DNA from 4 places in the Streptomyces sp. P9-2 genome. Region 2 is predicted to be linked to each of the others. Evidence: riboswitches for the same ligand, from Rfam matches in the RefSeq annotation. Region 2 holds a riboswitch; each other region holds the start of a gene.
What was found. A riboswitch is a leader RNA that binds a small molecule or an ion and turns the genes downstream of it on or off. The one in region 2 is predicted to bind cyclic di-AMP.

Region 1: another riboswitch for cyclic di-AMP. It lies ahead of ACQY0Z_RS10100 (transglycosylase family protein); the one in region 2 lies ahead of ACQY0Z_RS23320 (M23 family metallopeptidase).
Region 3: another riboswitch for cyclic di-AMP. It lies ahead of ACQY0Z_RS03155 (C40 family peptidase); the one in region 2 lies ahead of ACQY0Z_RS23320 (M23 family metallopeptidase).
Region 4: another riboswitch for cyclic di-AMP. It lies ahead of ACQY0Z_RS07875 (M23 family metallopeptidase); the one in region 2 lies ahead of ACQY0Z_RS23320 (M23 family metallopeptidase).

The regions. Positions count from the first base shown of each region.
Region 1 covers NZ_CP192633.1:2,145,761-2,153,235, forward strand. Annotated here, with positions in the region: gene ACQY0Z_RS10095 (transglycosylase family protein) at 1-490, shown strand, start outside; cyclic di-AMP (ydaO/yuaA leader) riboswitch at 710-878, shown strand; gene ACQY0Z_RS10100 (transglycosylase family protein) at 883-1,572, shown strand; gene eno (phosphopyruvate hydratase) at 1,841-3,130, shown strand; gene ACQY0Z_RS10110 (FtsB family cell division protein) at 3,247-3,723, shown strand; gene ACQY0Z_RS10115 (DUF501 domain-containing protein) at 3,753-4,286, shown strand; gene ACQY0Z_RS10120 (Ppx/GppA phosphatase family protein) at 4,283-5,227, shown strand; gene ACQY0Z_RS10125 (FAD-dependent oxidoreductase) at 5,671-7,059, shown strand; gene ACQY0Z_RS10130 (class I SAM-dependent methyltransferase) at 7,275-7,475, shown strand, end outside.
Region 2 covers NZ_CP192633.1:5,096,295-5,103,769, forward strand. Annotated here, with positions in the region: gene ACQY0Z_RS23305 (DNA gyrase/topoisomerase IV subunit A) at 1-381, opposite strand, end outside; gene ACQY0Z_RS23310 (insulinase family protein) at 1,015-2,397, shown strand; gene ACQY0Z_RS23315 (M16 family metallopeptidase) at 2,394-3,782, shown strand; cyclic di-AMP (ydaO/yuaA leader) riboswitch at 3,984-4,149, shown strand; gene ACQY0Z_RS23320 (M23 family metallopeptidase) at 4,162-4,935, shown strand; gene ACQY0Z_RS23325 (GntR family transcriptional regulator) at 5,156-5,860, shown strand; gene ACQY0Z_RS23330 (HPr family phosphocarrier protein) at 5,997-6,278, opposite strand; gene ACQY0Z_RS23335 (GNAT family N-acetyltransferase) at 6,455-7,475, shown strand, end outside.
Region 3 covers NZ_CP192633.1:687,054-694,528, reverse strand. Annotated here, with positions in the region: gene ACQY0Z_RS03165 (C40 family peptidase) at 1-30, opposite strand, end outside; gene ACQY0Z_RS03160 (hypothetical protein) at 395-748, shown strand; gene ACQY0Z_RS03155 (C40 family peptidase) at 873-2,048, opposite strand; cyclic di-AMP (ydaO/yuaA leader) riboswitch at 2,073-2,209, opposite strand; gene pcrA (DNA helicase PcrA) at 2,462-4,942, shown strand; gene ACQY0Z_RS03145 (M23 family metallopeptidase) at 5,034-6,578, opposite strand; gene ACQY0Z_RS03140 (esterase/lipase family protein) at 6,899-7,475, opposite strand, start outside.
Region 4 covers NZ_CP192633.1:1,665,070-1,672,544, forward strand. Annotated here, with positions in the region: gene ACQY0Z_RS07855 (HAMP domain-containing sensor histidine kinase) at 1-573, shown strand, start outside; gene ACQY0Z_RS07860 (response regulator) at 604-1,263, shown strand; gene ACQY0Z_RS07865 (dihydrofolate reductase family protein) at 1,350-2,483, shown strand; tRNA gene ACQY0Z_RS07870 (tRNA-Met) at 2,547-2,620, shown strand; cyclic di-AMP (ydaO/yuaA leader) riboswitch at 2,924-3,081, shown strand; gene ACQY0Z_RS07875 (M23 family metallopeptidase) at 3,094-4,116, shown strand; gene ACQY0Z_RS07880 (PrsW family intramembrane metalloprotease) at 4,224-5,543, opposite strand; gene trmB (tRNA (guanosine(46)-N7)-methyltransferase TrmB) at 5,604-6,440, opposite strand; gene lhgO (L-2-hydroxyglutarate oxidase) at 6,550-7,475, opposite strand, start outside.

The sequences.
Region 1 (7,475 bases), 3.0 Mb from region 2:
GAGCACTCCGTCCGCTTCGCCGGAATCCGGTGATTCGTCCGCTTCTCCCTCTCCGTCGGCGACGTCCGGTTCGTCCGGTGAGGCGAAGAGCGGCACGGGCGCCGGCGCCTCCGCGTCCACCTCCGCCACTCCCGGAGGTGACGAGTCGGACAAGTCGGGGCAGAGCACCGGTTCTTCGGCCGTCGGTGAGTCCGAGGACGGCGGCTCGGGCCGCCATCGCGGTGTCAGCGCGGAGGAGGGTGCGACCGCGGGTACCGGGACCCCGTCGTCCGGCCGGCACGCCTCACCCTCCGCGGACACGCCTGCGGGCATCTCCGATGACCGTTACACCGTCCAGACCGGCGACAGCCTGGCCTCCATCGCCGACTCCCTTGCCCTGACCGGCGGATGGACGGCCCTCTACGTCGAGAACCAGCAGGTCATCGGCGACGACCCGGACCTCATCCTGCCCGGCCAGCGCCTCCTGGTGGACGCAGAAACCGGCGAATAGCGGTCGGAAAAGGGTGGCAGAAGGCACCCCCGTGCGGCGGCAGTTGACGGAGCGATTAGAGCTGAATGTCCGTAATAAGGGCCGTGAGAGATAGGTCTCAGAGGCCCTGATCATCTTTGAAATTCCGCCGATCGCGTGCTTACGGTCGTGACCGCTCGCCATCGCGGGCCCCGGCTGCCGCCACGCCGAATCCTGCCAGTGGCAGCACGGGAACAGTCGTCGCGTCATGCGCCGTAGGCAGGAGCGGGGGACCCAGGTAAGTGCCGCGACCGGACGGTTGACGTCCGGTACGGCTCGGGGTGAAGCCGCGTCCCGTGAGGGACGTGGCCGGGCAACTCAACCGGCCCGAACCCGACAGCTCACCTCGTAGGCGTCGGTGAGGGGATCCAACCATGCTGTTTTCCGGCAAGGGCAAGCACCGTCGTCCGTCCAAGGCCACCCGCGCCATCGCCATCGCCGGTGTCACCGGCGCCGCCGTCGCCGGCCCGCTGATGGCGTCCGGCACCGCCTCCGCGGCCACCGCGTCCGAGTGGGACGCCGTCGCCCAGTGCGAGTCCGGCGGCAACTGGTCCATCAACACCGGCAACGGCTACTACGGCGGTCTGCAGTTCTCCGCCTCCACCTGGGCCGCGTACGGCGGCACCCAGTACGCCGCCACCGCCGACCAGGCCTCCAAGGCGCAGCAGATCGAGATCGCCGAGAAGGTCCTCGCGGGCCAGGGCAAGGGCGCCTGGCCGGTCTGCGGCACGGGCCTGTCCAACACCCCGTACAGCGGTGCCGCCGCCGAGGCCCCCAAGACCGAGGCCCCCGCCGAGCGCACCGAGGAGAAGGCCTCCCGCTCCGCCGAGCGCCCGGCCGCCCCGGCCGAGGAGAAGGCGGCGAAGAAGACCGTCACCACCCCGACCGGCAAGAAGGTCGAGAAGGGCGACGGCGAGTACAAGGTCGTCAAGGGCGACACCCTCAGCTCGATCGCCGCGGAGCACGACGTCGAGGGCGGCTGGGCGAAGCTGTTCGAGCTGAACGACGACATCGTCGACGACGCCGACCTCATCTACCCGGGCCAGCAGCTGCACCTCAAGTAAGGGCAGACCGCGAGGTCCCTCCCGTCCCCCCACGGGCTCCCCGCCCCGGTGCGTTTCTTCCCCCGTGCGCACCGGGGCGGGGTCATGTCCGGACGCATTCCGGTCACGGTTTGCCGAGACGGCTTTGTTCCGTACGGAAACAATTTACGCTCTGTTCTGTCCATGAGGCGGGCGGCGAGATGGCCGAACGCCCGGAGCCGGTTAGGCTCGGACTCGCAGGGCCCCGCGGCCCCGCTCACCCGCGTCACATCCCAAGAAGGAGATGCTCGTGCCGTCCATCGACGTCGTCGTAGCCCGGGAAATCCTGGACTCCCGAGGCAACCCCACGGTCGAGGTCGAGGTCGGCCTCGACGACGGCAGCACGGGTCGTGCCGCCGTCCCGTCCGGCGCCTCCACCGGCGCCTTCGAGGCCATCGAACTCCGTGACGGCGACGCCGGCCGTTACCTGGGCAAGGGCGTCGAGAAGGCCGTACTGGCCGTCATCGAGCAGATCGGCCCGGAGCTCGTCGGCTACGACGCCACCGAGCAGCGCCTGATCGACCAGGCGATGTTCGACCTGGACGCCACCGACAACAAGGGCTCGCTCGGCGCCAACGCCATCCTCGGCGTCTCGCTCGCCGTCGCGCACGCCGCCTCCGAGGCCAGCGACCTGCCGCTGTTCCGCTACCTGGGCGGCCCGAACGCGCACCTGCTGCCGGTGCCGATGATGAACATCCTGAACGGCGGCTCGCACGCCGACTCCAACGTGGACATCCAGGAGTTCATGATCGCCCCGATCGGCGCGGAGTCCTTCTCCGAGGCGCTGCGCTGGGGCGCCGAAGTCTACCACACCCTCAAGAAGGTGCTGAAGGGCAAGGGCCTGGCCACCGGTCTGGGCGACGAGGGCGGCTTCGCCCCGAACCTCGGCTCCAACCGCGAGGCCCTCGACCTGATCCTCGAGGCGATCAAGGAAGCCGGCTACACCCCCGGCGAGCAGATCGCCCTGGCCCTGGACGTGGCCGCCTCCGAGTTCTACAAGGACGGCGTCTACACCTTCGAGGGCAAGGAGCGCTCGGCGGCCGAGATGACCGAGTACTACGCGGAGCTCGTCGACGCGTACCCGCTCGTGTCCATCGAGGACCCGCTGTTCGAGGACGACTGGGACGGCTGGAAGACCATCACCGACAAGCTCGGCGACAAGGTCCAGCTCGTCGGCGACGACCTGTTCGTCACCAACCCGGAGCGCCTGGCCCGCGGCATCGAGGAGGGTGCCGCCAACGCCCTGCTGGTCAAGGTCAACCAGATCGGCTCGCTCACCGAGACCCTGGACGCCGTCGAGCTGGCCCAGCGCAACGGCTTCAAGTGCATGATGTCCCACCGCTCCGGCGAGACCGAGGACGTCACCATCGCCGACCTCGCCGTCGCCACCAACTGCGGCCAGATCAAGACCGGCGCCCCGGCCCGCTCCGAGCGCGTCGCCAAGTACAACCAGCTGCTGCGCATCGAGGAGATCCTCGACGACGCCGCGGTGTACGCCGGCCGCAGCGCCTTCCCCCGGTTTCGCTCTGCGAACCAGTAGGCACAGCAAGGGCTGACCTCACCCCCGCAGGAAGCGTCGTACGTACGTCCCCGTACCCGGTCCCGTACCGTGTGCGGGGACGTACGCGCGTAGGACAGCGAACGAGAGGCGGGAACATGGCGGTGAAGGACCGAGAGCGTTTCTCCACCGCGACCAGGATCCGGCTGATCGGTGAGCAGACCGCGGCCCGGGTCTACCGCTCGCAGACCAAGCGGCAGGCCCGCCGCTCCCGGCTGACCGGCCGCGCGGCCCTGCTCGCCCTGGTCCTCTGCTCCCTGGTCGTGGCCCTCGCCTACCCGATGCGGCAGTACGTCTCCCAGCGCGCGGAGATCGCCGACCTGCAGAAGGAGCAGGACGAGACCCGCCGCCGGGTCGAACGGCTGCGCGACCTCAAGGCCCGCTGGCAGGACGACGCGTACGCCGAGCAGGAGATCCGCAGGCGCCTGCACTACGTCATGCCGGGGGAGACCGGCTACATCGTCGTCGACCCGGCCGGTGCCGGGACCACGCGCGGCGACCTCCGGGCCGCCGACCGCCCCTGGTACGCCAACGTCTGGGACGGCGTCGACAAGGCCGACGCCGCCGCCCAGTGATTCCGACGGAACACCGCAGAAAGACACGTATGGACACCCCTCCGCCCACGACGCCGCGCACCGAGCCCACCGACGCGGACGTCGAGGCCTTCAAGCAGCAGCTCGGCCGGCCCCCGCGCGGGCTGCGCGCCATCGCGCACCGCTGTCCCTGCGGGCAGCCGGACGTCGTGGAGACCGCCCCGCGGCTGCCCGACGGCACGCCCTTCCCGACGCTGTACTACCTGACGTGCCCGCGGGCGAACTCCGCGATCGGCACGCTGGAGGCGAACGGCGTGATGAAGGAGATGACCGAGCGGCTGGCCGCCGACCCGGAGCTGGCCGCCGCCTACCGCGCGGCGCACGAGGACTACATCCGGCGCCGCGACGAGATCGAGGAGCTGAAGAACTTCCCCAGCGCCGGCGGCATGCCGGACCGGGTGAAGTGCCTGCACGTCCTCGTGGCGCACTCGCTGGCCGCCGGACCGGGCGTCAACCCGCTCGGCGACGAGGCGCTGGCGATGCTGCCGGAGTGGTGGGCCAAGGGCCCGTGCGTGACGCCCGCGGCCGAGGGGGACGCCAAGTGACCCGGGTCGCCGCCATCGACTGCGGCACGAACTCCATCCGTCTGCTGGTGGCCGACGCCGACCCGGCGACCGGCGAACTCACCGATCTGGACCGGCGGATGACGATCGTGCGGCTCGGCCAGGGCGTCGACCGCACCGGCCGGCTGGCCCCGGAGGCGCTGGAGCGCACCTTCGCCGCCTGCCGCGAGTACGCGGAGATCATCGAGAAGCACGGAGCCTCGCAGCACCTGCGCTTCGTCGCCACCTCGGCCTCCCGTGACGCGGAGAACCGCGACGACTTCGTGCGCGGGGTGGTGGACATCCTGGGCGTGGAGCCCGAGGTGATCACCGGCGACCAGGAGGCGGAGTTCTCCTTCACCGGCGCCACCAGGGAGCTGACCGGCCGCGACGACCTGCGCCGGCCGTTCCTGGTGGTGGACATCGGCGGCGGCTCCACCGAGTTCGTCGTCGGCGACGACCGTGTGCGCGCCGCGCGCTCCGTGGACGTCGGCTGCGTCCGCATGACCGAGCGCCACCTGGTGGTGGACGGGGCCGTGACGGACCCGCCCACCGAGGAGCAGATCGCGGCGATGCGCGCCGACATCGAGGCCGCCCTGGACCGGGCGGAGGAGGCGGTGCCGCTGCGCGAGGCGCGGACGCTGGTGGGCCTCGCGGGGTCCGTCACCACCGTGTCGGCGATCGCCCAGGACCTGCCCGAGTACGACTCGGCGGCCATCCACCACTCCGGCGTCTCCCGCGAGCGGGTCCGCGAGATCACCGAGTGGCTGCTGCGCTCCACCCACGCCGAGCGGGCCGCGGTGCCGTCCATGCACCCGGGCCGGGTCGACGTGATCGGCGCGGGGGCCCTGGTGCTGCTGGCGATCATGGAGCGGACGGGCGCCGAGGAGGTCGTGGTGTCGGAGCACGACATCCTGGACGGGATCGCCTGGTCCGTGGCCTAGCTCTCTTTTGTTACCAGTCGGTAGCACTCCGCTGAGCAGTCGGGATAGCGTTTGAGCGGCACTCCGGGGGGCCTTCCGGCCCCTCGGGACGGGCCTCTCCGGGAAAGTTCGTGAAGTTCTTCACAAGGAATTGGCCCCGAGAGGGCGAAGAAGAGGGTTCGATTGACCCGTTCGGGCACTCAACACCCCTTTGAACACGTTCAGAAGAGGGTGGCGAACGGCCCCTGTGCACCCCTCGCGCCGACCGCCCGGTCGGCCTCACGGGCTGCCCCGGACCGCAGAGAGGCTGCTCACGCGGCATTGACAACGTGTCAAGCGGGAGCCCGGTTCCCGATCCGGACTGTGATCTGGATCAAGAAGCGCGGGATGGTAGCACAGGCCCTGCCGGAGCTTGTGAAGGGGCGCACGAGGTACCCCCCTCAGGCGGGTGGATACTCGATGGCATGAGCACCACGGAGCGTCCCAGGATCCTCGTAGTAGGCGGTGGGTACGTAGGCCTGTACGCAGCTCGGCGCATCCAGAAGAAGATGCGTTACGGCGAGGCGACCGTCACCGTCGTCGACCCGCGGTCGTACATGACCTACCAGCCCTTCCTCCCCGAAGCCGCCGCCGGCAGCATCTCCCCGCGGCACGTCGTCGTCCCGTTGCGGCGCGTGCTTCCCAAGGCGGAGGTCCTCACCGGCCGGGTCACCACCATCGACCAGGACCGCAAGGTCGCCACGATCGCCCCCCTGGTGGGTGAGGCGTACGAGCTGCCCTTCGACTACCTGGTGATCGCGCTCGGCGCGGTTTCCCGTACCTTCCCGATCCCCGGCCTCGCCGAGCAGGGCATCGGCATGAAGGGTGTCGAGGAGGCCATCGGCCTGCGCAACCACGTCCTCGAGCAGCTCGACAAGGCCGACTCCACCACGGACGAGGAGATCCGCCGCAAGGCGCTCACCTTCGTCTTCGTGGGCGGCGGCTTCGCCGGTGCCGAGACCATCGGCGAGGTCGAGGACATGGCCCGGGACGCGGCCAAGTACTACAAGACGGTGTCCCGCGAGGACATGCGCTTCATCCTCGTCGACGCCGCCGACAAGATCCTCCCCGAGGTGGGTCCGAAGCTCGGCACGTACGGCAAGGAGCACCTCGAGAGCCGCGGCGTCGAGGTCTACCTGTCCACCTCCATGGACTCCTGCGTCGACGGCCACGTGGTGCTGAAGAACGGCCTCGAGGTCGACGCCGGCACCATCGTGTGGACCGCGGGCGTCAAGCCCAACCCGGCGCTGGCCCGCTTCGGCCTGCCGCTCGGCCCGCGCGGCCACGTCGACACCGAGCCGACGCTCCAGGTCAAGGGCACCGACTACATCTGGGCCGCGGGCGACAACGCCCAGGTTCCGGACCTCGTGGGCCGCAAGGCCGGCAACGAGAACGCCTGGTGCCCGCCGAACGCCCAGCACGCGCTGCGCCAGGCCAAGGTCCTCGGCGACAACGTGATCTCCGGCATGCGGGGCTTCCCGCAGAAGGAGTACAGCCACGCCAACAAGGGCGCGGTCGCGGGCCTCGGCCTGCACAAGGGCGTCGCGATGATCGTGATGGGCAAGTTCAAGATCAAGCTCAAGGGCCGGCTCGCCTGGTACATGCACCGTGGCTACCACGGTCTGGCCATGCCGACCTGGAACCGCAAGATCCGGATCTTCGCCGACTGGACCCTCGGCATGTTCCTCAAGCGCGAGGTCGTGTCCCTGGGCGCGATCGAGTCCCCGCGCGAGGAGTTCTACGAGGCCGCCAAGCCGGCCCCGGCGCCCGCCGCCAAGGCCGAGCCGAAGAAGACCGAGGCCAAGGCCTCCTGACCCGGGGTCACCCCCAGGTCACCCGTAGGACCCCCCGAAGGGGCCGCCCGCCATCCGTGGTGCGGGCGGCCCCTTCGGCGTGTTCCGGGGGACTCCCCGCGGGTTGCGTTTCCGTGTTTTGCCCGAAGATGACGCGCGCCGGGGACTGTCACGGCCGCGCCGCGGTGTTCACATGGTTGACGACATTCCGGGATCCGGTCACGGAGGTGTACACCATGGCAGACGCCGCCTCGCGGCTGAAAGGCATTCTCGAGCAGTTGCTCGGCGCACCCCTTCCGGTGCGTGTCCGCACCTGGGACGGCTCGGAAGCCGGCCCCCCGGAGGCCCCCGTCCTGGTCGTGCGCAACCGGCGCGCCCTGCGCCGCCTGCTGTTCAAGCCGGGCGAGCTGGGTCTGGCCCGCGCCTGGGTGGCCGGA
Region 2 (7,475 bases):
GTCGTCGTTGCCCAGCGAGCCGAAGTTGCCGTGGCCGTCCACCAGGGGCAGGCGCATGGAGAACGGCTGCGCCATGCGGACGAGGGCGTCGTAGATCGAGGCGTCGCCGTGCGGGTGCAGCTTTCCCATCACCTCGCCCACCACGCGCGCGCACTTGACGTACCCGCGCTCGGGGCGCAGGCCCATCTCGTTCATCTGGTAGACGATGCGGCGGTGCACCGGCTTGAGACCGTCACGCGCGTCGGGCAGGGCGCGGGAGTAGATGACCGAGTACGCGTACTCGAGGAAGGAGCCCTGCATCTCGTCGACGACGTCGATGTCGAGGATCTTCTCCTCGTACGGGTCGTCGGGCGGCGGGGTCTTCGTGCTGCGGCGGGCCATCGCTGCCGGCTCCTTGCTGAAGCGTGGGACGGGATCTGACGCGGACCATTGTGGACCTTCGCACTGACAGGGCGGGACCAGGACCCGGGTCCTGCTGCCCGGTTCGGCGCGGGTACGGCGGCGCGAGCAGGCTACGCGGCTCCGTCGCCGCGCACTTCGCGGGGTCGCCCTGCGGTCCGCGTCCGGGCCTTCGCGGGGTCGCCCTGCGGGCCGCGTCCGGGCCTTCGCGGGGTCGCCCTGCGGTCCGCGTCCACATCTCTGCGGGTCGCCCGCCGAAAGCGTCCACGCCTCCGCGGGGTCGCCCCCCCGTGACCGACGCGGCCCCCGCGTGAGCGCGACCCGCTCCCCGCCCAAGCGCGCCACCGTCCCCTCCGCGCCCCCGGCGCACACCCCCGCCCGCCCGCACCCCACAGGCACACGACGGCGCACCCCAGAGGCGACCCGGCGCACACCATCCGTCACGCGCCGTGCGCTCGCGCCACCCCCGCACCACCCGCCCCACCAGGTTCTCGCTCTCGGCGTAGCCGCCCGGTCCGGGAACTTCACCGACCGTCCGCACGCTTGCATACAGTGGCAGGACCGGCAGAAACGGCGGTGTCGACGACGACCGCCTCCGCGATCGAAGGGACGTACATGCCCATGGGTCACACGGCCACAGCCCAGGCAGGCTCCGGAGGCCTGACAGCGACCGAACACCGCCTGGCCAACGGCCTGCGCGTGGTGCTCTCCGAGGACCACCTGACCCCGGTCGCGGCGGTGTGCCTCTGGTACGACGTGGGCTCACGGCACGAGGTCAAGGGCCGTACCGGCCTGGCTCACCTTTTCGAGCACCTGATGTTCCAGGGGTCGGCCCAGGTGAAGGGCAACGGCCACTTCGAACTGGTGCAGGGCGCCGGCGGCTCGCTCAACGGCACCACCAGCTTCGAGCGGACCAACTACTTCGAGACCATGCCCGCCCACCAGTTGGAGCTCGCCCTCTGGCTGGAGGCCGACCGCATGGGCTCCCTGCTGGCCGCCCTGGACGAGGAGTCCATGGAGAACCAGCGGGACGTCGTGAAGAACGAGCGCCGTCAGCGCTACGACAACGTCCCCTACGGCACCGCCTTCGAGAAGCTGACCGCCCTCGCCTACCCGGAGGGCCACCCCTACCACCACACCCCGATCGGGTCGATGGCGGACCTGGACGCGGCGACCCTGGAGGACGCCCGCCAGTTCTTCCGCACGTACTACGCGCCGAACAACGCGGTGCTGTCCGTGGTCGGCGACATCGACCCCGAGCAGACGCTCGCCTGGATCGAGAAGTACTTCGGCTCCATCCCGTCGCACGACGGCAAGCCCGCCCCGCGCGACGGCTCGCTGCCCGACGTGATCGGCGAGGAGCTGCGCGAGGTCGTCGAGGAGGAGGTCCCGGCGCGGGCGCTGATGGCCGCCTACCGGCTCCCGGAGGACGGCACGCGCGCGTGCGACGCGGCCGACCTGGCGCTCACCGTCCTCGGCGGCGGCGAGTCCTCGCGGATCTACAACCGCCTGGTGCGGCGCGACCGTACGGCCGTCGCGGCCGGGTTCGGCCTGCTGCGGCTGGCCGGGGCGCCGTCCCTGGGCTGGCTGGACGTGAAGACGTCCGGCGATGTCGAGGTGCCGGTGATCGAGGCGGCCATCGACGAGGAGCTCGCCCGGTTCGCCGAGGAGGGCCCCACCGCCGAGGAGATGGAGCGTGCCCAGGCCCAGCTGGAGCGCGAGTGGCTCGACCGGCTCGGCACGGTCGCCGGCCGCGCCGACGAACTGTGCCGCTACGCCGTGCTGTTCGGCGACCCGCAGCTCGCCCTGACCGCCGTGAGCCGGGTCCTGGAGGTGACGGCCGAGGAGGTCCAGGAGGTCGCCAAGGCGCGCCTGCGGCCCGACAACCGCGCGGTGCTCGTCTACGAGCCCGTCGCCCCGGCGGCCGGTGACGCCGCCGACGAGACCGAGGAAGCCGCCGCAGCCGGCGCCGACGAGAACGAGGAGGCGGCGAAGTGACCGAGCTCGCCACGATGGAGTTCCACCCCCGGCCGCAGGCGGGCGAGGCCAAGCCCTGGGCCTTCCCGGCCCCCGAACGCGGCTCCCTCGACAACGGCCTGACCGTGCTGCGCTGCCACCGCCCCGGCCAGCAGGTCGTCGCCGTCGAGGTGATCCTCGACGCGCCCCTGGACGCCGAGCCGGAGGGCCTGGACGGCGTCGCCACGATCATGGCGCGCGCCTTCTCCGAGGGAACCGACAAGCACTCCGCCGAGGAGTTCGCCGCCGAGCTGGAGCGCTCCGGCGCCACCCTCGACGCGCACGCCGACCACCCCGGCGTCCGCCTCAGCCTCGAGGTGCCGGCCTCGCGGCTCGCCAAGGGACTCGGCCTCGTCGCCGACGCCCTGCGCGCGCCCGCCTTCGCCGACAGCGAGATCGAGCGGCTGGTCCGCAACCGCCTCGACGAGATCCCGCACGAGCTGGCGAACCCGTCCCGCCGCGCCGCGAAGGAGCTCTCCAAGGAGCTGTTCCCGGCGAGTGCGCGCATGTCGCGCCCGCGCCAGGGCACCGAGGAGACCGTCGAGCGCATCGACTCCGCGGCCGTGCGCGGCTTCTACGAGAAGCACGTCCGGCCGGCCACGGCGACCGCCGTGGTGGTCGGCGACCTCACCGGCGTCGACCTGGACGCGCTGCTCGCCGACACCCTGGGCGCCTGGACCGGCTCCCAGGCGCAGCCGCGGCCCGTCCCGCCGGTGGTCGCGGACGACACCGGCCGCGTGGTCATCGTGGACCGCCCCGGAGCCGTGCAGACGCAGCTGCTGATCGGCCGTACGGGCCCGGACCGGCACGACCGCGTGTGGCCCGCGCAGGTGCTCGGCACGTACTGCCTCGGCGGCACCCTCACCTCGCGCCTGGACCGCGTCCTGCGCGAGGAGAAGGGATACACCTACGGCGTACGGGCGTTCGGCCAGGTGCTGCGCTCGGCCCCCGACGGCACGGGCGCGTCGCTGCTGGCCATCAGCGGCTCGGTCGACACCCCCAACACCGGCCCGGCGCTGGACGACCTGTGGACCGTGCTGCGCACGCTGGCCGCCGAGGGCCTCACGGACGAGGAGCGGGACGTCGCCGTGCAGAACCTGGTGGGCGTGGCGCCGCTCAAGTACGAGACGGCGGCGGCCGTCGCGAGCACCCTGGCGGACCAGGTCGAGCAGCACCTGCCGGACCACTACCAGGCCGACCTGTACCGGCAGTTGGCCGCGACCGGCACCGTGGAGGCCACGGCGGCCGTCGTGAACGCCTTCCCGGTGGACCGCCTGGTGACCGTGCTCGTCGGCGACGCGGCGCAGATCAAGGCGCCCGTGGAGGCGCTCGGGATCGGCGAAGTCACCGTCGTCACGGCCGAGTAGAGCCGCAGCGGGACGCACGCGCGCGGGAGCCCCGGTGACGGGTACGTCACCGGGGCTCCCTTATGCCCCAATTGGGGCGGAGGTTGCCTGTCTGCCCTGTGGGATGCGCTACAAAACCCGGGAATCGTTTGGGGATTGTGAGATGTCCCGCTTAGTTTCGTGCGGGCTGTTCGTCGGGCAGTGCGCCGCATCCGCGGCACCGGACAGTCATCGCCGAGTCCCCGTACGGCGCGAGCCAGGGGAGCCGGGGACCCATGTGCAGTCCCTGGGGTGAATCGGACGCCCGCGCGTGTCGCGAGGGTGTCCGTAGGAGACCTTCCTGCTCCGAACCCGTCAGCTAACCCGGTAGGCGAGAGGGAAGGAAAGGACCAGCTTGTACATGGCGTTCACCCGCGCCACCGGGAAGCACCGTCGTCCCGGCCGCGTCCAGCGCGGCACCGCCCGCGCCGCGGGCGTCGCGGCCCTCGCGGGCACCGGCGTCGTCGGCTCCTTCACGGCCCCCGCGCTCGCCGCCGAACCGGCCGCGGCCCAGACCGGCCTCACCCCTGTCGTCACCCTCGGCGACGTGGTCGCCGACCGCATCGACGCCCAGGCCGCCGCCCAGCACGAGGCCGCCCGCGTGGCGGCCCAGGAGGCCGCGCGCAAGGCCGCCGAGGAGGCGGCCCGTGAGCGCGCCGTCGAGGAGGCCGAGAAGGCCCGCGCCGAGAAGGAGCGCGCCGCGCGTGAGGCGGAGCGCAAGCGCCTCAACACCTTCGTCTCCCCGATCCCCGGCTCCTACGTGTCGACCGCGTACCAGAGCGGCGGCGCCATCTGGTCGTCCGGCAGCCACACCGGGATCGACTTCCACGCCGCGAGCGGCACGCCCGTCCACTCCGTCGGCGTCGGCACGGTCGTCGAGGCCGGCTGGGGCGGCGCCTACGGCAACCAGGTCGTCATCAAGATGCACGACGGCACGTACACCCAGTACGCGCACCTGTCGTCGATCTCGGTGTCCGTGGGCCAGGAGGTCGTCGCCGGCGAGCAGATCGGCCTGTCCGGCGCCACCGGCAACGTCACCGGCGCCCACCTGCACTTCGAGGCGCGCATGTCCGCCGACTACGGCTCCGACCTCGACCCGGTCTCCTACCTGCGGTCGCACGGCGTGAACATCTGAGGCGTACCACCGCGCCCTCGGGGCGTACCGGCCCGTCTTCAGGCCCCGGCTCCCACGAGCCGGGGCTTTCGCCGTTTTCGAGCCCGTCCGCGCATGCGCCGCCTGTCCAAAAATTATGTATGGATTCCGGTCCGCCGTCGGAAATTGTCTCCGGTTGCAATAGAGTCACGAACGGACGTCAATCGTCGACGTTTCACGGGGATTAAGCCGGAGGTCGGTCATGCGTATTCCCGCGCACTCGGTGTGCACGGCGATCCGGGACGACATCGTCGCCGGTGTCTACGAGCGCGGGGGCCGGCTCACCGAGGAACTGCTCGCCCGCCGCTACGGGGTCTCCCGCGTCCCCGTCCGCGAGGCGCTGCGCACGCTGGAGGCCGAGGGGTTCGTGGTGACCCGGCGGCACGCGGGCGCGTGCGTGGCCGAGCCCACCGAGCAGGAGGCCGCCGACCTGCTGGAGATGCGCCAGCTCCTGGAGCCCATGGGGGCCTCCCGGGCGGCCCAGCGGCGTACCGACGCGCATCTCAAGGTGCTGCGCGGCCTGGTCAGGCTGGGGCAGGAACGCGCACGTCAGGGCAACAGCGACGACCTGCGCTCGCTGGGCGGCTGGTTCCACGAGACGCTCGCCCAGGCCTCCGGCAGCCCGGCGCTGACGTCGATGCTGATCCAGCTCGGGCACAAGATCGCCTGGATGTACGCGGTGGACGGGCCGCCCGACCCGGTCGCGTACTGGGCGGAGCACGGCGCGATCGTGGACGCCGTGGCGCGCGGCGACGGCGAGCGGGCGCGGACCCTCACGGCGCTGCACACCGAGCAGGCGAACGCCGGACACCGGCTGCGGTTCGGCTCCGGCGCCGAACGCGCCGTCCGCACGGACCGTGTGAGGAACTCGCAACATCCCGTAAACATGACGAGCCTGCGCCATTAACACGAGTCCCGTATACAAAGAGGGCGGAAATCGCGGGGGCTTTTTCTGCTGCCCGGAAATGGGAATGAGAAAGGCCCGCCCGGTGGTCCGGGCGGGCCTTTCCGTGTCGCACGGCCGTCGCGTGCGGAATTCGTAATCAGACGGTCTCGGGGAGTTCCTCGAGACCCTCGGCGACCAGCTTCGCCAGACGGTCCAGGGCGGCGTCCGCGCCGTCGGCGTCGGAGGCGAGGACGATCTCCTCACCGCCCTGGGCGCCCAGGCCCAGGACGGCCAGCATCGACGCCGCGTTCACGGGGGTGCCCCCGGCCTTGGCGATCGTCACCGGGACGCCTGCGGCCGTGGCGGCTCGGACGAAGATGGAGGCGGGGCGGGCGTGGAGACCCTCGGCCCAGCCGACGTTGACGCGGCGCTCAGCCATGTGTTGCTGCCCTTCGCTGTTCAGGGTTGTCTAGACCAGTCTTCCATATCGTGACGCGTGCCCGGAGCGACGTCCGGGACGGCCCTCGAAGCCGCCGGGCCGCGGCCTCGGCCCGGCGGTCGTCCACCACAGACTGCCTCGCGCCGCTGTCGGACGCGAGCCGTACTCTGGGGCCCATGCAGACCTCGTCGGACCGCCACGAGTACCCCGCCCACTGGGAGGCCGACGTGGTGCTGCGCGACGGCGGCACCGCGCGCATCCGCCCCATCACCGCGGACGACGCGGAGCGGCTGGTCAGCTTCTACGAGCAGGTGTCCGACGAGTCGAAGTACTACCGCTTCTTCGCGCCCTACCCCCGGCTGTCCGCCAAGGACGTCCACCGCTTCACCCACCACGACTTCGTGGACCGCGTCGGGCTCGCGGCGACCGTCGGCGACGACTTCATCGGCACCGTGCGCTACGACCGCATCGGCGCGGGCGGGCGGCCCGCGACCGGCGAGGAGGCCGACGAGGCCGAGGTCGCCTTCCTGGTCCAGGACGCCCATCAGGGCCGGGGCGTCGCCTCCGCCCTCCTGGAGCACATCGCCGCGGTCGCCCGGGAGCGCGGCATCCGCCGGTTCGCCGCCGAGGTGCTGCCCGCCAACACCAAGATGATCAAGGTGTTCACCGACGCCGGGTACACGCAGAAGCGCAGCTTCGAGGACGGCGTCGTCCGGCTGGAGTTCGACCTCGAGCCCACCGACCGCTCCCTGGCCGTGCAGTACGCGCGCGAGCAGCGCGCGGAGGCCCGCTCGGTGCAGCGGCTCCTCGCCCCCGGCGCGGTCGCCGTCATCGGCACCGGCCGCACCCCCGGCGGCGTCGGACGCAGCATCCTCGGCAACATCCGCGACGCCGGCTTCACCGGCCGCCTCTACGCCGTCAACGGTGCGCTGCCGGAGGGGGAGAAGGAGCTCGACGGCGTCCCCGCCTTCCGCTCCGTGCGCGACATCGACGGGCCCGTGGACCTCGCGGTCGTCGCGGTGCCCGCCGAACGGGTCCCCGAGGTGGTCGCCGAGTGCGGCGAGCACGACGTCCAGGGACTCGTCGTGGTCTCCGCCGGCTACGCCGAGTCCGGCCCCGAGGGCAGGGAGCGCCAGCGCGCCCTGGTCCGGCAGGCCCGCAGCTACGGCATGCGGATCATCGGACCGAACTCCTTCG
Region 3 (7,475 bases), 4.4 Mb from region 2:
GCGCTGCCGTGTCCTGCGGTGCGCTGCCACCCTCGGTGCCGTCCTTCCCGCTGACGCCCGCCGGCGCCGGAAGTCCCTCCGGTGGTCCGGCGGCGGGGTGACAGGGGAGCCGTCCGCCGCCGGACCCTTTCTTCGGCGGTGGTGTCCGGCCGCCGCTCCTGGCCCGAGCGGCGATGCAGAGCCGGTCACCTGGGGCAGGACGCTAGGCCCGGCCGCGCGGCGCGGGATGCGGGTTGTGCGGAAGTGTTGCCCATGGACCGCCGGGTGACCGTAAGTGACCGTCGAATCGTGTACGGCGCTTCGTTCTCACTCAGGGTGATGACCGATGTGGTGAAGGCGGGAAGGGCGAGGGCGGCGGAATGCTATGGGACGCCCCTGGCTAGGCTCCGGCCTCATGGACGTACTCATCCACCTCTTCGTCGGCCTGCACATCATCGGCATCGCGTCGCTGCTCGGCGGCTTCCTCACCCAGATGAAGGCGATGGGCGCGGGCACCGCCCGCTTCGTCCCCGCGATGCTGCACGGCGCGCTGACGATGCTGGTCACCGGCGTGATCCTGGTGGGCCTCAACCAGGCCCAGGACTACTCCGTGGACAACATCAAGATCGGCGTGAAGCTGGCGCTGCTGATCGTGATCCTCGGCCTGGTCTATGTGAAGCGGGACGAGGAGAAGGTGGACAAGGGCGTCTTCGGCCTGGTCGGCCTGCTGACCGTGGCGAACATCTTCATCGCGGTCCTCTGGACCTGAGCCGCGTCCCCGGAACGCCGGGGCCCGCCCTCGACACGGAACCGCCGACCGAGCCTCTCCGGCCCGGTCGGCGGTTTTCGTATGTGCGCCCTCTGCGTCCTCTGCGTCCTGTGCGCCCGTGCCGTCAGGCCGGCCGGACGATGCTGTGGATCGCGGAGTCGCCGTCGTAGAAGATCGACTCCTCGCGGACGTACGTGCCCGGCTTCGGGGCGTGGATCATCATGCCGTTGCCGATGTAGAGACCCACGTGGGTGACGTCGTCGTAGAAGAAGACCAGGTCACCGGGCTGCGCCTGGGACACCGGGACGGTGGTGCCGGCGTTCACCTGGTCGTAGGTGGTGCGCGGGAGGGAGACGCCGGCGGCCTTCCAGGCGGCCTGGGTCAGCCCCGAGCAGTCGTAGGAGCCGGGACCGGTCGCGCCCCAGACGTACGGCTTGCCGATCTGCGCGCGGGCGAAGGCGAGGGCCTTCTCGGCCTTGGTGCCGTACGACGAGTCGGCGGGCGGGGTCTCGGTCGAGCCGGACCCGGATCCGGACCCGGTGCCCTCCGAGGTGCCGCCGCCCTGCTGCGCGGCCTCCTCGCGGGCCTGCTCCTGCTCCGCCTGCTGCCGGGCCAGCTCCGCGGCCTTGCGGGCGGCCGCCTCCTGCTTGCGCTTCTCGATCGCGGCGAGCCGCGCCTTCTCCTCGGCGGTCAGCTTCGACAGCAGTTCGCGCGCGTCGGCGAGCTTCTTCTGGACGGTGGCCTTCGCCGTTTTCAGGTCGCCCTGCGTCTCGGTGAGCGTTTGGAGGCTCTCGGTGGCCTCCTGCCGCTTCTTCATCGTCTCGGTCTGCTGGGTGACGTAGTCGTCGACCGCCGCCTTCTGGCGGCCGGTCATCCGGTCCAGCACCTGACGCTGGTCGAAGATGTCCTGCGGGGTCTCCGCGAGCAGGAACGTCGCGGTGTCGGGCATGCCCGCGCCGGTGCGGTACTGGGCAGCCGCGTAGGAGCCCAGCTCGGCGCGCGCCTCGTTCAGCTTCTGCGTGCGCTGCGCCACGTCGTCGAGGAGGGTGTCGACGCGCTTGCGCTGCTTGGTGGTCTTCTCCTTGGCCGCGTTGTACTTCTCGGTCGCCGACTCGGCCTGCCGGTAGAGGTCGCCGACCTTCTTCTCCACCTCCTCCAGGCTCGGCCGGTCCTCGCCGGGAGAGGCGTTGGCCGTCTGGGAGAGCAGGGCCACAGAGGTGAGCGCGGCCGTGGCGAGGGCCGGGGTGCGTATGCCTGCCACGCGCGTGCCGGGGGTGCGCGACTTGCGGTGCGACGCCAAGGGAGGCGACTCCTTCCGGTGCTCCGCCTACCGGGTTAGCTGTCGGGTTCGGGCGGGTGGAAGGGTTGCCCTACGGCCTCTCCGAAGAGTGGGCCGATTCACCCCAAGTCTCGGTGGGTCCCCGGCTCCGGCTGCCCTGGCGGACAGTGACGGACTCGGCGGGGGCCGCGCGGCCCGGCGAGGTTCGCCGGCGGGGGACGAGCGGCCCGGACGGCACGGTAGCCAACTGGTGTGGTCCTTGTGAAGGTTGATGGGTGATATGCCCGATACATTTTCGTGACCTTCTTGGGGATGTCACGCACGGTGAGGCGCTGACCGTGGAGGGTGCCCGCCGGGGCGCCCCCGCGAGGGGCCGGGGGATGTTCCCGGGGCGGGCCCGGGTTGTCGGTGGAGCGCCCTAGACTCGGAGAGCGATGAGCAGCCTCTTTGACGACAGCTTCCTGGCGGACCTCCAGGCCCAGCGCGGCCCGGCGGACGAGCCCCCGCCGCCGCCCGAGGACGAGCACGCCCCGGAGCCCCTGCCGGACGACCTGTTCGGCGGGAAGTTCGACGTGCCCCCGGAGCGGGACTCCTACTACCGGGACGGCGCCCCGCGGCCGGTGATCGACTCCGCCGCGCTGCTCGAGGGGCTGAACGACAACCAGCGCGCCGCGGTCGTGCACTCCGGCTCCCCGCTGCTCATCGTCGCCGGTGCCGGGTCCGGCAAGACCCGTGTGCTCACCCACCGCATCGCCTACCTGCTCGCCGAGCGGGACGTCCACCCGGGCCAGATCCTCGCGATCACCTTCACCAACAAGGCCGCGGGCGAGATGAAGGAGCGCGTCGAGCAGCTCGTCGGGCCCCGGGCGAACGCGATGTGGGTCATGACGTTCCACAGCGCGTGCGTGCGCATCCTGCGCCGCGAGTCCAAGAGGCTCGGCTTCACGTCGTCCTTCTCGATCTACGACGCCGCCGACTCCAAGCGTCTGATGGCCCTGGTCTGCCGCGACCTGGACCTCGACCCCAAGCGCTTCCCGCCGAAGTCCTTCAGCGCGAAGATCAGCAACCTGAAGAACGAGCTGATCGACGAGGAGGACTTCGCCGCGCAGGCCACGGACGGGTTCGAGAAGACCCTCGCCCAGGCCTACGCGCTCTACCAGTCGCGCCTGCGCGAGGCGAACGCGCTGGACTTCGACGACCTGATCATGACGACGGTCAACCTGCTCCGTGCCTTCCCGGACGTCGCCGAGCACTACCGCCGCCGCTTCCGGCACGTCCTGGTCGACGAGTACCAGGACACCAACCACGCCCAGTACGCCCTGGTGCGCGAGCTGGTCGGGGGCGCCTCCGAGCACCCCGTCGACGTGCCGCCGGAGGCCGAGGTGCCGCCCGCCGAGCTGTGCGTGGTGGGCGACGCCGACCAGTCCATCTACGCCTTCCGCGGCGCGACCATCCGCAACATCCTCCAGTTCGAGGAGGACTACCCGGACGCGACGACGATCCTGCTCGAGCAGAACTACCGCTCCACGCAGACGATCCTCTCCGCCGCCAACGCCGTCATCGAGCGCAACGAGTCCCGCCGCCCGAAGAACCTGTGGACCAACGCCGGCACCGGCGCGCTCATCACCGGCTACGTCGCCGACACGGAGCACGACGAGGCGCAGTTCGTCGCCGACGAGATAGACCGCCTCACGGACGCGGGCGAGGCCAAGGCCGGCGACGTCGCCGTCTTCTACCGGACCAACGCGCAGTCCCGTGTGTTCGAGGAGATCTTCATCCGCGTCGGCCTGCCCTACAAGGTCGTCGGCGGCGTGCGCTTCTACGAGCGCAAGGAGGTCCGGGACGTCCTGGCCTACCTGCGGGTGCTGGCCAACCCCGAGGACTCGGTGCCGCTGCGCCGCATCCTCAACGTCCCCAAGCGCGGCATCGGCGACCGCGCCGAGGCCATGATCGACGCGCTCGCCCAGCGGGAGAAGATCAGCTTCCCGCAGGCGCTGCGCCGCGTCGACGAGGCGTACGGCATGGCCGCCCGGTCGGCGAATGCGGTCAAGCGGTTCAACACGCTGATGGAGGACCTCCGGACGGTCGTCGAGTCGGGTGCCGGACCGGCGACGGTGCTGGAGGCCATCCTCGAACGCACCGGCTACCTCGCCGAGTTGCAGGCCTCCACCGACCCGCAGGACGAGACCCGCATCGAGAACCTCCAGGAACTCGCGGCCGTCGCCCTGGAGTTCGAGCAGGAGCGCGGCGAGGGCGAGACCGGCACGCTGGCCGACTTCCTCGAGCAGGTCGCCCTGGTCGCCGACTCCGACCAGATCCCCGACGAGGAGGACGGCGACGGCGTCATCACGCTGATGACGCTGCACACCGCCAAGGGCCTGGAGTTCCCGGTCGTCTTCCTCACCGGCATGGAGGACGGCGTCTTCCCGCACATGCGCGCCCTCGGCCAGACCAAAGAACTGGAGGAGGAGCGCCGCCTGGCCTACGTCGGCATCACGCGTGCCCGGGAGCGGCTCTACCTCACCCGGTCGGTGATGCGCAGCGCCTGGGGCCAGCCGTCGTACAACCCGCCGTCGCGGTTCCTGGAGGAGATCCCGGCCACGCACCTGGAGTGGAAGCGGACCGGCGCGAGCGGTCCCGTGGCCTCCGGCGCGGTGTCCGGGGTGGCGGCGTCGCTGTCGTCGTCCCGCTCCCGCTCGTCCGCGTCGGGCGCGTCCGGCTTCGCGACGCGGCGCACCTCGGAGAAGCCCGTGGTGTCGCTGGCGGTCGGGGACCGGGTCACGCACGACCAGTTCGGCCTGGGCACGGTCGTCGCGGTGAAGGGCACGGGGGCGAACGCGGAGGCGACGATCGACTTCGGCGACGAGAAGCCCAAGCGGCTGCTGCTGCGGTACGCGCCGGTGGAGAAGCTCTAGCGGTCCGCGGACCGAGCGGCCCGTCGTGGGGCCGGGGTTCGCCCCGGTGCCGCGACGGGCACCGGATCAGGGTCGGCCTACGTGGGTTCGTTTACGTGGGTTCCAGGCCGTGGCTGCGGAACCAGGCCAGCGGGTCGATCGCCGAGCCGCCGCCGGGGCGGACCTCGAAGTGCAGGTGCGGGCCGGTCGAGTTGCCGGAGTTCCCGGAGAACGCGATCTGGTCGCCGGCCTTGACGGTCGCGCCGGAGGGCACCTGGTAGCTGGAGAGGTGGCAGTACCAGGTCTCCGTGCCGTCCATCGCGGTCACGATCAGCATGTTGCCGTAGGCGGAGTTGTACTGCGTGCGCACCGTGCCGTCGGTCGCCGCCAGCACGGGCGTGCCGTACGAGACGGGGAAGTCGATGCCGGTGTGGAGGGACATCCAGTTGATGCCGGACTGGCCGTAGTAGGCGCTGAGTCCGTGCTGCGCCACCGGGAGCGCGAACTTCGGGCGGAGCCGCTCCTTGCGGGCCGCCTCCTCGGCCGCCCGCCTGCGCTCCAGCTCCTGCTGGGCCTTGAGGTCGATGCGGCCCTGGGCGCGGCTGGCCCGGTCGGCGAAGTCGTCGGCGCCGGCGGCGAGGCTCTCGAGCTGGGTGTCCAGCTTGACGTTGGCGACGGAGGGCTGGACGGGCTGGGCATCCGCGGCGGTCGTCCGCGCGTCCTGGCCGCCTTCTTCGGACAGATCGCCGACCGAGGCGGCCGCGATGCCGGCGACACCCATCACGCAGGCCGAGGGCACGGCCACGGTCAGCAGCGCGGAGCGCTTGGGCGGGGTGCGGCGGCGGGAGCGGGACCCGGAACGGGAGGCGGCGCGCGGTGCGGGGGTGACCTCTTCCTGCTCGTCGAGGAGGGAGACGGCGGGCAGTTCGCCGGTGTCGGCCGGTTCACCGGCCCCGGGTTCGTCCGGACCGGGCTCCCCGCGGTAGGCGTCCTCCGCGTAGGGCTGGTCGGGCGCGTCCTGCTCGTAGGACTCCTGGGAGAAGCTCTCCTGGGTGAAGTCCTCCTGCGCCGCGACGTTCTCGTGCCCCGCGAAGTTCTCCTGGTTCCCGAAGTTCTCCTGCTCGTACGGCTCGCCGCCGTACTGCGCGTCCGGTGCGGGTGTCTCGCCGCCGTCGGTGTTCCACTGGGTGGCGTCGTAGACGCCGCTGTCGAAGGTCTGCGTGCCCCAGTCCCACTGCTGGGTCGGGTCCGCGGGCTGCTCGGCCGGGAGCCACGCGTTCGCGTCCCACTGGCCGGTCTCGGTGGACCCGCCCTGCTGGGGGATCACCGCCATCGGCTGCTCGCCGGTGGTCCAGGCGGTCGTGTCATGACCGCCGGTCTCGTACACGGCCTGCTGGAAGGCGTAGGCGTCGTAGTGCCCGGTGTCCTGCGCGCCGGCCGTCCACTGGCCGGTGGTCCAGGCGGCCTGCGCGGGGTCCTCGCCCGGCATGCTCCCGAAGAGGGGGTCGGCGGCGAAGGTGCCGGCGGCGTGCTCGCCGGTGCCGTAGTAGGTGGCGTCGTAGCCGCCGTAGGAGGTGACGTCCCCGTACGGGACCTCCTGGCTGCCGTACGACGCGTAGGGCGCCGAGGCGGCATCGGAGGCCGGAGCCGGGGTCATGGTCCCCGACGGGTGACGGTCGTTCACCAACTTCTCTTTCGCCTCGACAACAGGGGCTGCCAGAGCAGTGCGGCGACTGTACCCGGCGGTATGCGGGCGCGACAATCTTCCGCAGGTTTCGCGGCCGCAGGAAACGGGCATTCGGTCGGGTTTTGGCGGTCGGCGGGCGCGGTCTTGGCTCTTTGTTCGACGAGTGTTCGAGATTGTGAGGCGCGGGCGTCGGCAAGTCGGCCGTCCCTGACCGATGTTGTTCGCTTGTGGACGCGAAAGATCGCTCGGTCCGGGGTGAGGGGTGCGGGCGTGTCGTGAGCCCCCGTGTCTCAGGCGACCGTGAGGCCGTTCGCCCGTCCGCCGGACGGTTCACCCGGATGCGCCGTGTCCAGCGCCTCCCGGATGCCCGTCGCCACCGCCGGGTGCACCGGCAGCGCCAGGTGCCCCACACCGCTCACCCGCACGTTGACCGCCTTGAGGTCCGGGTGCTCGATGCACGCGTTCTCCAGCGGATCCATGATGTGGTCGAGGTCGCTCCAGAACGCCACGAAGTGCGTACGGCACCCGGGCGCGGGCCGCGCCAGCTCCTCCAGCACCGGGGACCCCGGACGCATCTGCCGCACGATCGGATGGGCGTTGGCCAACGGCGCCACCCGCGTGCCGGAGTGCGGGGTGCCCAGCGTGACCAGCGTCCGCACCCTGCGGTCACCGCCCAGCCGCTGCACGTAGTACCGCGCGATCAGCCCGCCGAGGCTGTGCCCCACCACGTCCACCTGCTCGCTCCCCGTGCGCTCGCAGACCTGCTCGACATGGCGTCCGAGCAGCTCGGCCGCCGTGCGGATGTCGCACGTCAGCGGGGAGTAGTTGAGCGACTCGATCTGCTGCCGGCCGTGCTGGGCCAGGCTG
Region 4 (7,475 bases), 3.4 Mb from region 2:
CTCCGCCAGGTGCAGGAGACCACCCGCGCCTCCCTGGAGGAGATCCGGTGGATCGCCCGCCGGCTGCGCCCCGGCGTGCTGGACGAACTGGGCCTGGCCAGCGCCCTCAGGGCTCTCGCCACCGAGTTCGGCGGCCCCGGGCTGTCCGTGCAGCACTGCCTCGACCCCGACCTGCCCGAGCTGGACCGCGAGTCGGAGCTGGTGCTCTACCGGGTCGCGCAGGAGGGCCTCACCAACGTGGCGCGGCACGCGAGGGCGCGCCGCGCCGAGCTGGCCCTGCGCCGCACGCCCGGCGGGGTCGAGCTGCGGGTCCGCGACGACGGCCGCGGCATCGGCGGTGCCGACGAGGGCGCCGGCATCCGCGGCATGCGGGAGCGGGCGCTGCTGGTGGGCGCCGAACTGACCGTGGAGCCCCGCGCGGGCGGTGGCACCGAGCTGCGGCTCGCCGTGCCCGTCCCCGCGCGCTTCCCCGCGCACGCGCTCGTCCCCGTACGGCCCGTGCGCAAGTCCGTCCCCTCGACCACCCCGGCCGTCGTGCGCGGCTCCGCGCCCGCGCACGCGCCGCCCCCGTGACCGACGTCCACCGACCGGAAACGCTGAACCATGACCGACGCCTCCCCCACCCGTATCCTCCTCGCCGACGACCACGCGCTGGTCCGCCGGGGGGTCCGTCTCATCCTGGACGGCGAACCGGACCTGACCGTGGTGGCGGAGGCCGCCGACGGCGCCGAAGCCCTCGAACTGGCCCGCGAGCACCGCCCCGACCTGGCCATCCTCGACATCGCCATGCCGCGCCTGACCGGTCTCCAGGCGGCCCGTGAACTCTCCCGCACCCTGCCGGAGACCCGGATCCTCGTGCTGACCATGTACGACAACGAGCAGTTCTTCTTCGAGGCGCTGGCCGCCGGGGCCTCCGGCTACGTCCTGAAGTCGGTCGCCGACCAGGACCTCGTGCAGGCCTGCCACGCCACCATGCGCGGCGAGCCCTTCCTCTACCCGGGGGCGGTCAACGCCCTCATCCACAACTACCTGGACCTCGCGCGGGAGGGCCGGACCCTGCCCGCGAAGGCCATCACCGACCGCGAGGAGCAGATCCTCAAGCTCGTCGCCGAGGGCCACACCTCCCAGCAGATCGCGGACATGCTGGTGATCAGCCCCAAGACGGTGGAGCGGCACCGCGCCAACCTGCTCGCCAAGCTGGGCCTGAAGGACCGCCTGGAGCTCACCCGGTACGCGATCCGGGTCGGCCTGATCGAGCCCTGACCTCCGCCCCCGGCCGCACGGGTTGCCAGACTGGGGACGGACCGCGCAGCGGTCCCGCCGCCGCCCGCACCCGGGAGAGCCCGCCGATGCCGTACCCGCACGTCCTGCTGTCCGCCGCCGTCTCCCTCGACGGCTACCTGGACGACACCGGCCCGGAGCGGCTGCTGCTGTCGAGCCCGGCCGACTTCGACCGGGTCGACGAGGTACGGGCGTCCGTGGACGCCATCCTGGTCGGCGCCGGCACGATCCGCGCCGACAACCCCCGGCTGCTGGTCAACTCGCCCGGGCGCCGCGCCGCCCGGGTCGCCGACGGCCTGCCGGAGTACCCGCTGAAGGTCACGGTGAGCGGTTCCGGCGACCTCGACCCGACGGCCCGCTTCTGGCACACCGGCGGCGAGAAGGTGCTCTACACCACCGACAAGGGCGCCGAACGGGCCCGCGCCCTGGGCATCGCCGCCGACGTCGTGCCGCTCGGCGACGCCCTGGACTGGCGGCGGGTGCTGGAGCACCTGCACGACGCGCGCGGGGTGCGGCGGCTGATGGTGGAGGGCGGCGGGCGGATCCACACCCAGCTGATGACCGAGGGCCTCGCCGACGAGATCCAGCTCGTCCTCGCCCCGCTGTTCGTCGGCGACCCGGACGCCCCCCGCCTGTTCGGCCCCGGCGCCTACCAGGGCGGACGGCTGCGCCTGGTCGAGACCCGGCCGATCGGCGACGTCGTCCTGATGCGCTACGAGCCCACCGCGCCGGGCACCGGTCCGCTGCCGTCCGCCGCCGACCGCCACTGGCTCGCCCTCGCCTGCGAGCTGGCCGCCCGGTGCCCGCCCTCCGAGACCGCGTTCAGCGTCGGCGCGGTCGTGGTCGCCGCCGACGGCACCGAGCTGGCGCGGGGCCACTCCCGTGAGGGCGACGACCCCGTGGTGCACGCGGAGGAGGCCGCGCTCGCCAAGGCCGACCCCACCGACCCGCGGCTGGCCGGCGCCACCGTCTACTCCAGCCTGGAGCCGTGCGCCCGCCGCGCGTCCCGGCCGGCGCCCTGCGCGCGGCTGATCCTGGACGCGGGGGTGCGCCGGGTGGTCACCGCCTGGCGGGAGCCGGACACCTTCGTGACGGACGCCGACGGCAGCGCCGTACTGGCCGAGGGGGGCGCCACGGTGGTGGTGCTGCCGGAGTTCGAGCAGCTTGCGAAAGCGCCGAACGCGCACCTGCTGGGCGGTTGAACGCACCCACAGGGAAGGGATGTGCGGAGCACCCCGCGGATGCCGTACACTGGTGTTCACCGACGCGGGGTGGAGCAGCTCGGTAGCTCGCTGGGCTCATAACCCAGAGGTCGCAGGTTCAAATCCTGTCCCCGCTACTGAAGGCCGAGGGCCGGAATCCGAAAGGGTTCCGGCCCTCGGTGTTTCTCCACGACACCACCGCCGCCCCGCCTTTCACGCACAGTGAGCGAACGGCGCCGCAGCGCATAACAACTGAGGCACCGTCAGATTCGACGGGTCGTCGGACGCCCGGTCAACTCGCCCGTTTTCGCCCGCTCATGGTGCTTAAGTCCGTGCGGAAATCGTTAACGATCAAGAGGAACGGCTTGGAATCCGGCCCCCGCGTCTATTAACGTTCGATAACGCAGCGCGGTCGTCCCAGCCGTCACAGAAGTCGGCTCCGTGCGCACGCGCCGAATCCCGCAAGGGAACCGGGGAACCACCACCATGGGGTGAATCGGGCGGATACCGCCGTGGGAACACGGTTCGTATACGCGCGTAGGAGACCTTCCTGCTCCGAACCCGTCAGCTAACCCGGTAGGCGAAGAAGGAAGGAAAGGAGCGCGCCCACGTGGCGTCCAACCCGCCTGCCCCCGAGGCCCCGTTCAAGCCGAGCGACACCTTCGCCTACGGCGCCCCCGGCGCCGAAGAGGGCCCCTTCGAGGAGTGGAACCCCACCGCGGAGTCCGTCCGGCCCGTGCGCGGCCGGCACCGCGTCGCCAAGCAGCGCGGAGGCGGACTCGCCCGCAGCTCCACCGTCCTGGGCGTCGGCGTCATAGCCGCCGTCGGCGCCGGCGGCATGGCCAGCGCCCAGACCGGCAAGCCGCCCGTCTCCATCTCCATGCCCGACCTGCCCAACGTGGGTTCCCTCATCTCCGACGAGGAAACACCGAAGGGCTCCAGCACCCCCCTCAGCGACATCGGCCGGATGGCCGCCGCCGACGCGGGCGCCGAGGAGGGCGCCGCCGACGCCGGCGAGGCGCTGCGCGCCCGCATCATGGCCCAGGTCGAGCAGCAGCAGGGCCAGGCGCAGAACAAGGCGCAGGCCGCCGCCCTCGCCGCCGCCGAGAAGGAGGCCGCCGAGGCCGCCGCCAAGGCGGAGAAGGAGGCCAAGGAGAAGGCCGAGGCCGCCAAGAAGAAGGCGGAGGAGGAGGCCGCGAAGAAGGCCGAGGCCGAGCGCCTCGCCGAGCTGGCCAAGCAGTACGCGCTGCCGACCTCCTCGTACACCATCACCTCGACCTTCGGTCAGGCCGGCGCCTACTGGTCCTCCGGCTACCACACGGGCCTCGACTTCGCCGCCCCCACCGGCACCCTGATCAAGGCGGTGCACACCGGCACGATCACCTCCGCCGGCTGGGACGGCTCGTACGGCTACAAGACCGTGCTCACCCTCGACGACGGCACCGAGGTCTGGTACGCCCACCAGTCGTCGATCAACGTCAGCGTCGGCCAGAAGGTCAACACCGGCGACGTGATCGGCCGCGTCGGCGCCACCGGCAACGTCACCGGCGCCCACCTCCACCTCGAGGTGCACACCGGCTCCGGCAGCGTCGACCCGGCCGCCTGGCTGGCCGGCAAGGGCCTTTCCATCTGAACCACCCGGCGGCCGTCTCCCGGCCGCCGACGCCGTGAACGCCGGCAGCCCCGACGACGACCCCCCGACGTCAGGGCTGCCGGTTCGGTATGTCCGGGGTTCTTTCCTCAGCGGCGGTAGGGGTTCTCCCCGTACGCCGGGTACGGCGGCTGCGCCGGCCACACGGCGGGCATGGGCCCGTACGCCCACCCCGCGCCGTACGGCACCGGGGGCGCCGTGAGCCGGGCCGCGTGCTCCAGCGCGGGGCGGGCCGCCGCGCGCCGGCGCCACAGCTCCAGCAGCAGCTCCCGCTCCCGCGTCACGAAGTCCGCCCCCGCCTTCCCCGCGCGGCCCCGGTTCCGCAGGAACGCCAGCTGGGTCGCGTACGCCTCGTACTGGGTGACCGCGCGGGCCGCGGGCTTCCCTCCGTGCTCGCGGGCGAACTTCCGGGCGAGGCGACGCGCCCGCATCGAGCCCAGCGCGAACGGCTCCGCCGGACGCAGCCAGCCCGCCACCGCGTACGCGGGCAGCTCCGTGCGCACCGTCCGCAGCTCCCGCTGCCGCGTCCACACCACCAGCCAGGTCAGCAGCCCGAACGTCGGCACCATGAACGCCCCGTACACCGCGATGAAGCCGAACTGGCCGAGCGTGGCCGAGCCGTTCCACAGGGCGTGCATGCCCATCGCGAGCAGCAGCCCGGCCAGGGGGAGGAGGACACGCCGCACCCGCTGCCGGTCGGCGGCCAGCGCGGCCGCGCCGAAGCCGATGCCGGTGAGCACGGTGAACAGGGGGTGCGCGAAGGGCGACATGACGATGCGGACGAAGAAGGTCGCCGCCGTGACGGAGGCGATGCCGCTGCCGCCGGTGAGCTGGTCGGTGCCGAAGGCGTTGCCCAGGTAGAGGACGTTCTCGGTGAACGCGAAACCGGTCGCGGTGAACCCGGCCGCCACCACGCCGTCGAGGATCCCGTGGAAGTCGCGTCTGCGGAACAGGAAGAGCAGCAGCACCGCCGCCGCCTTCGCCGTCTCCTCCACCACCGGCGCTATGACCGTCGCGCCCAGGGTGTCGGCGCCGGCCGGGTCGGCGGTGGTCGTGGCTATCCACCGGGTGGCGAAGCTGTTCGCCACGATCGCGATCAGCGCCGCCGCGCACGCGCCCCAGGCGAAGGCGAACAGCAGGTTCCGCCAGGGGCCCGGCTCCACCCGCCCCAGCCAGCGGAACGCCGCGAGCAGCAGCGGCACCGGCAGCACGGCAAGCCCCAGACCGACGAGGAAGCCCTGCGTGCCCGTCTGCTCCCGTACCAGCGCGAGGATCACCAGACCGGACAGGGCCAGCAGGGTGACCACCGCTCCGTAGCGGACCGCCGGGCGCCGCCACCAGTGCGGGTGCCGCAGCGTGCTGCCGGGAGCTGCGCCGGGGTACGGCGGATACGGAGGGCTGCTGGCCACGGATTCGACCCTAACGAGAAGGGGGCAGGGCTGCGTGCCGGCTCAGGAGGGTCGGGGAGGTCAGGCGGCGCCCCCGTCCCGCTGCCCGGCGCGGTCGTCGTGCGGTACGCGGCGGAAGAGCAGGTCGTTCACCACATGACCTTTGTCCAGCCCCTGACGCTCGAAACGGGTGAGCGGCCGGAACTCGGGACGCGGCGCGAAACCGCCGTCCTCCCGGGTGTTCTCGAAGTCGGGGTGCGCGGTCAGCACCTCGAGCATCTGCTCCGCGTACGGCTCCCAGTCGGTGGCGCAGTGCACGAGCGCGCCCGGCGCCAGGCGGGACGAGGCCAGGGTCAGGAACTCGGGCTGGATCAGCCGCCGCTTGTGGTGCCGCTTCTTCGGCCAGGGGTCGGGGAAGAAGACACGCAGCCCGCTCAGCGAGTCCGGGGCGAGCATCTCGCGCAGCAGGATGATCGCGTCGCCGTTCGCCACGCGCACGTTGGTCAGCCCGCGCTCCTCGGCGAGGAGCAGCAGATGGCCCTGGCCGGGGGTGTGGACGTCCACCGCGAGGATGTTCGTCCCCGGGTCGGCGGCGGCCATCTCCGCGGTGGCCTCGCCCATGCCGAAGCCGATCTCCAGGACGACCGGCCGGCCGTTGCCGAACAGCTCGGCCAGGTCCAGCCGGCGGCTGCCGTCGATGTCGAGCCCCCACACCGGCCACAGCCGCTGCAGCGCGTCCGCCTGGCCCGCGGTGACGCGGCTGCGGCGGGGCTGGAAGCTGCGGATCCGGCGCTCGAAGTGCGACCCGGCGGGGTCGGCCTTCGGGCCGTCGGGGAAGCGCGGCTCCCCCTTCGCGCGGGCGCGGGGGGCCGGCTCGCCGGCGGTCCGCTCGGCGTGCGGTGCTTCGGGGGTGCTCATCACGGAATCAGACACAGTGCCCTCGATTTTACGGGGACGACGCACACGGCCGCCCGGCCGCGCGCACCGGCCCGACGCCCGCTCCCGTCACCGGCTCCGTCCCGCGCGCTCACCGCTCGCTCTCGGCGAGGCCGGCCAGCGCCCGGCGGGCGATCTCCCGGCCGATCGGCAGCGAGGCGGTCGCGGCGGGCGACGGGGCGTTCAGCACGTGCACCGCGCGGGGCGCCTCCCGGATCAGGAAGTCGTCCACCAGCGTGCCGTCGCGCAGCACCGCCTGCGCCCGCACCCCCGCCGCGGTCGGCACCAGGTCCTCGTCCCGCACGGCGGGCAGCAGCCGCCGCACCGCCCGCGCGAAGGCCGGCTTGGACAGCGAGCGGTGCAGCTCCCCGGCGCCGTACCGCCAGTGGCGGCGGGCCAGCTGCCAGGAGCCCGGCCAGGCCAGGGTCGCCCCCAGCTCGCGCGGCCGCACCGTCCGCCAGTCGTACCCCTCGCGGGCCAGCGCCGGGACCGCGTTCGGTCCCACGTGCACGCTGTCGTCCGTGCCCCGGGTGAGGTGGACGCCGAGGAACGGGAACGCCGGGTCCGGCACCGGGTAGACCAGGCCGCGCACCAGTTCGGGGCGGGCCAGCTCGTAGTACTCCCCGCGGAAGGGCACGATGCGGGCGTCCGGCTCGTCGCCCGTGAGCAGCGCGATCCGGTCGCAGTGCAGTCCCGCGCAGTTCACCAGCATCCGGGCGCGCACGATGTCGCCGGCCGCCGTCAGCACGGCCACGCCCCGGTCGGGGCGGCGGTCGATGCGGACCACCTCCGCGCCGTGCCGCACGTCGGCGCCGGACGCCTCCGCGAGCCGGCGGGCCACCGCCCCGTAGTCGCAGATGCCGGTGGTGCCGACGTGGATCGCGGCGAGGCCCTCGACCTCCGGCTCGTACTCCGCGATCTGCGCGCCGCACAGCTCGCGCACCGACAGGCCGTTCTCCCGGCCGCGCTGCACCAGGGCGTGCAGCCGGGGCAGCTCCTCCCGCTCCGTGGCGACGA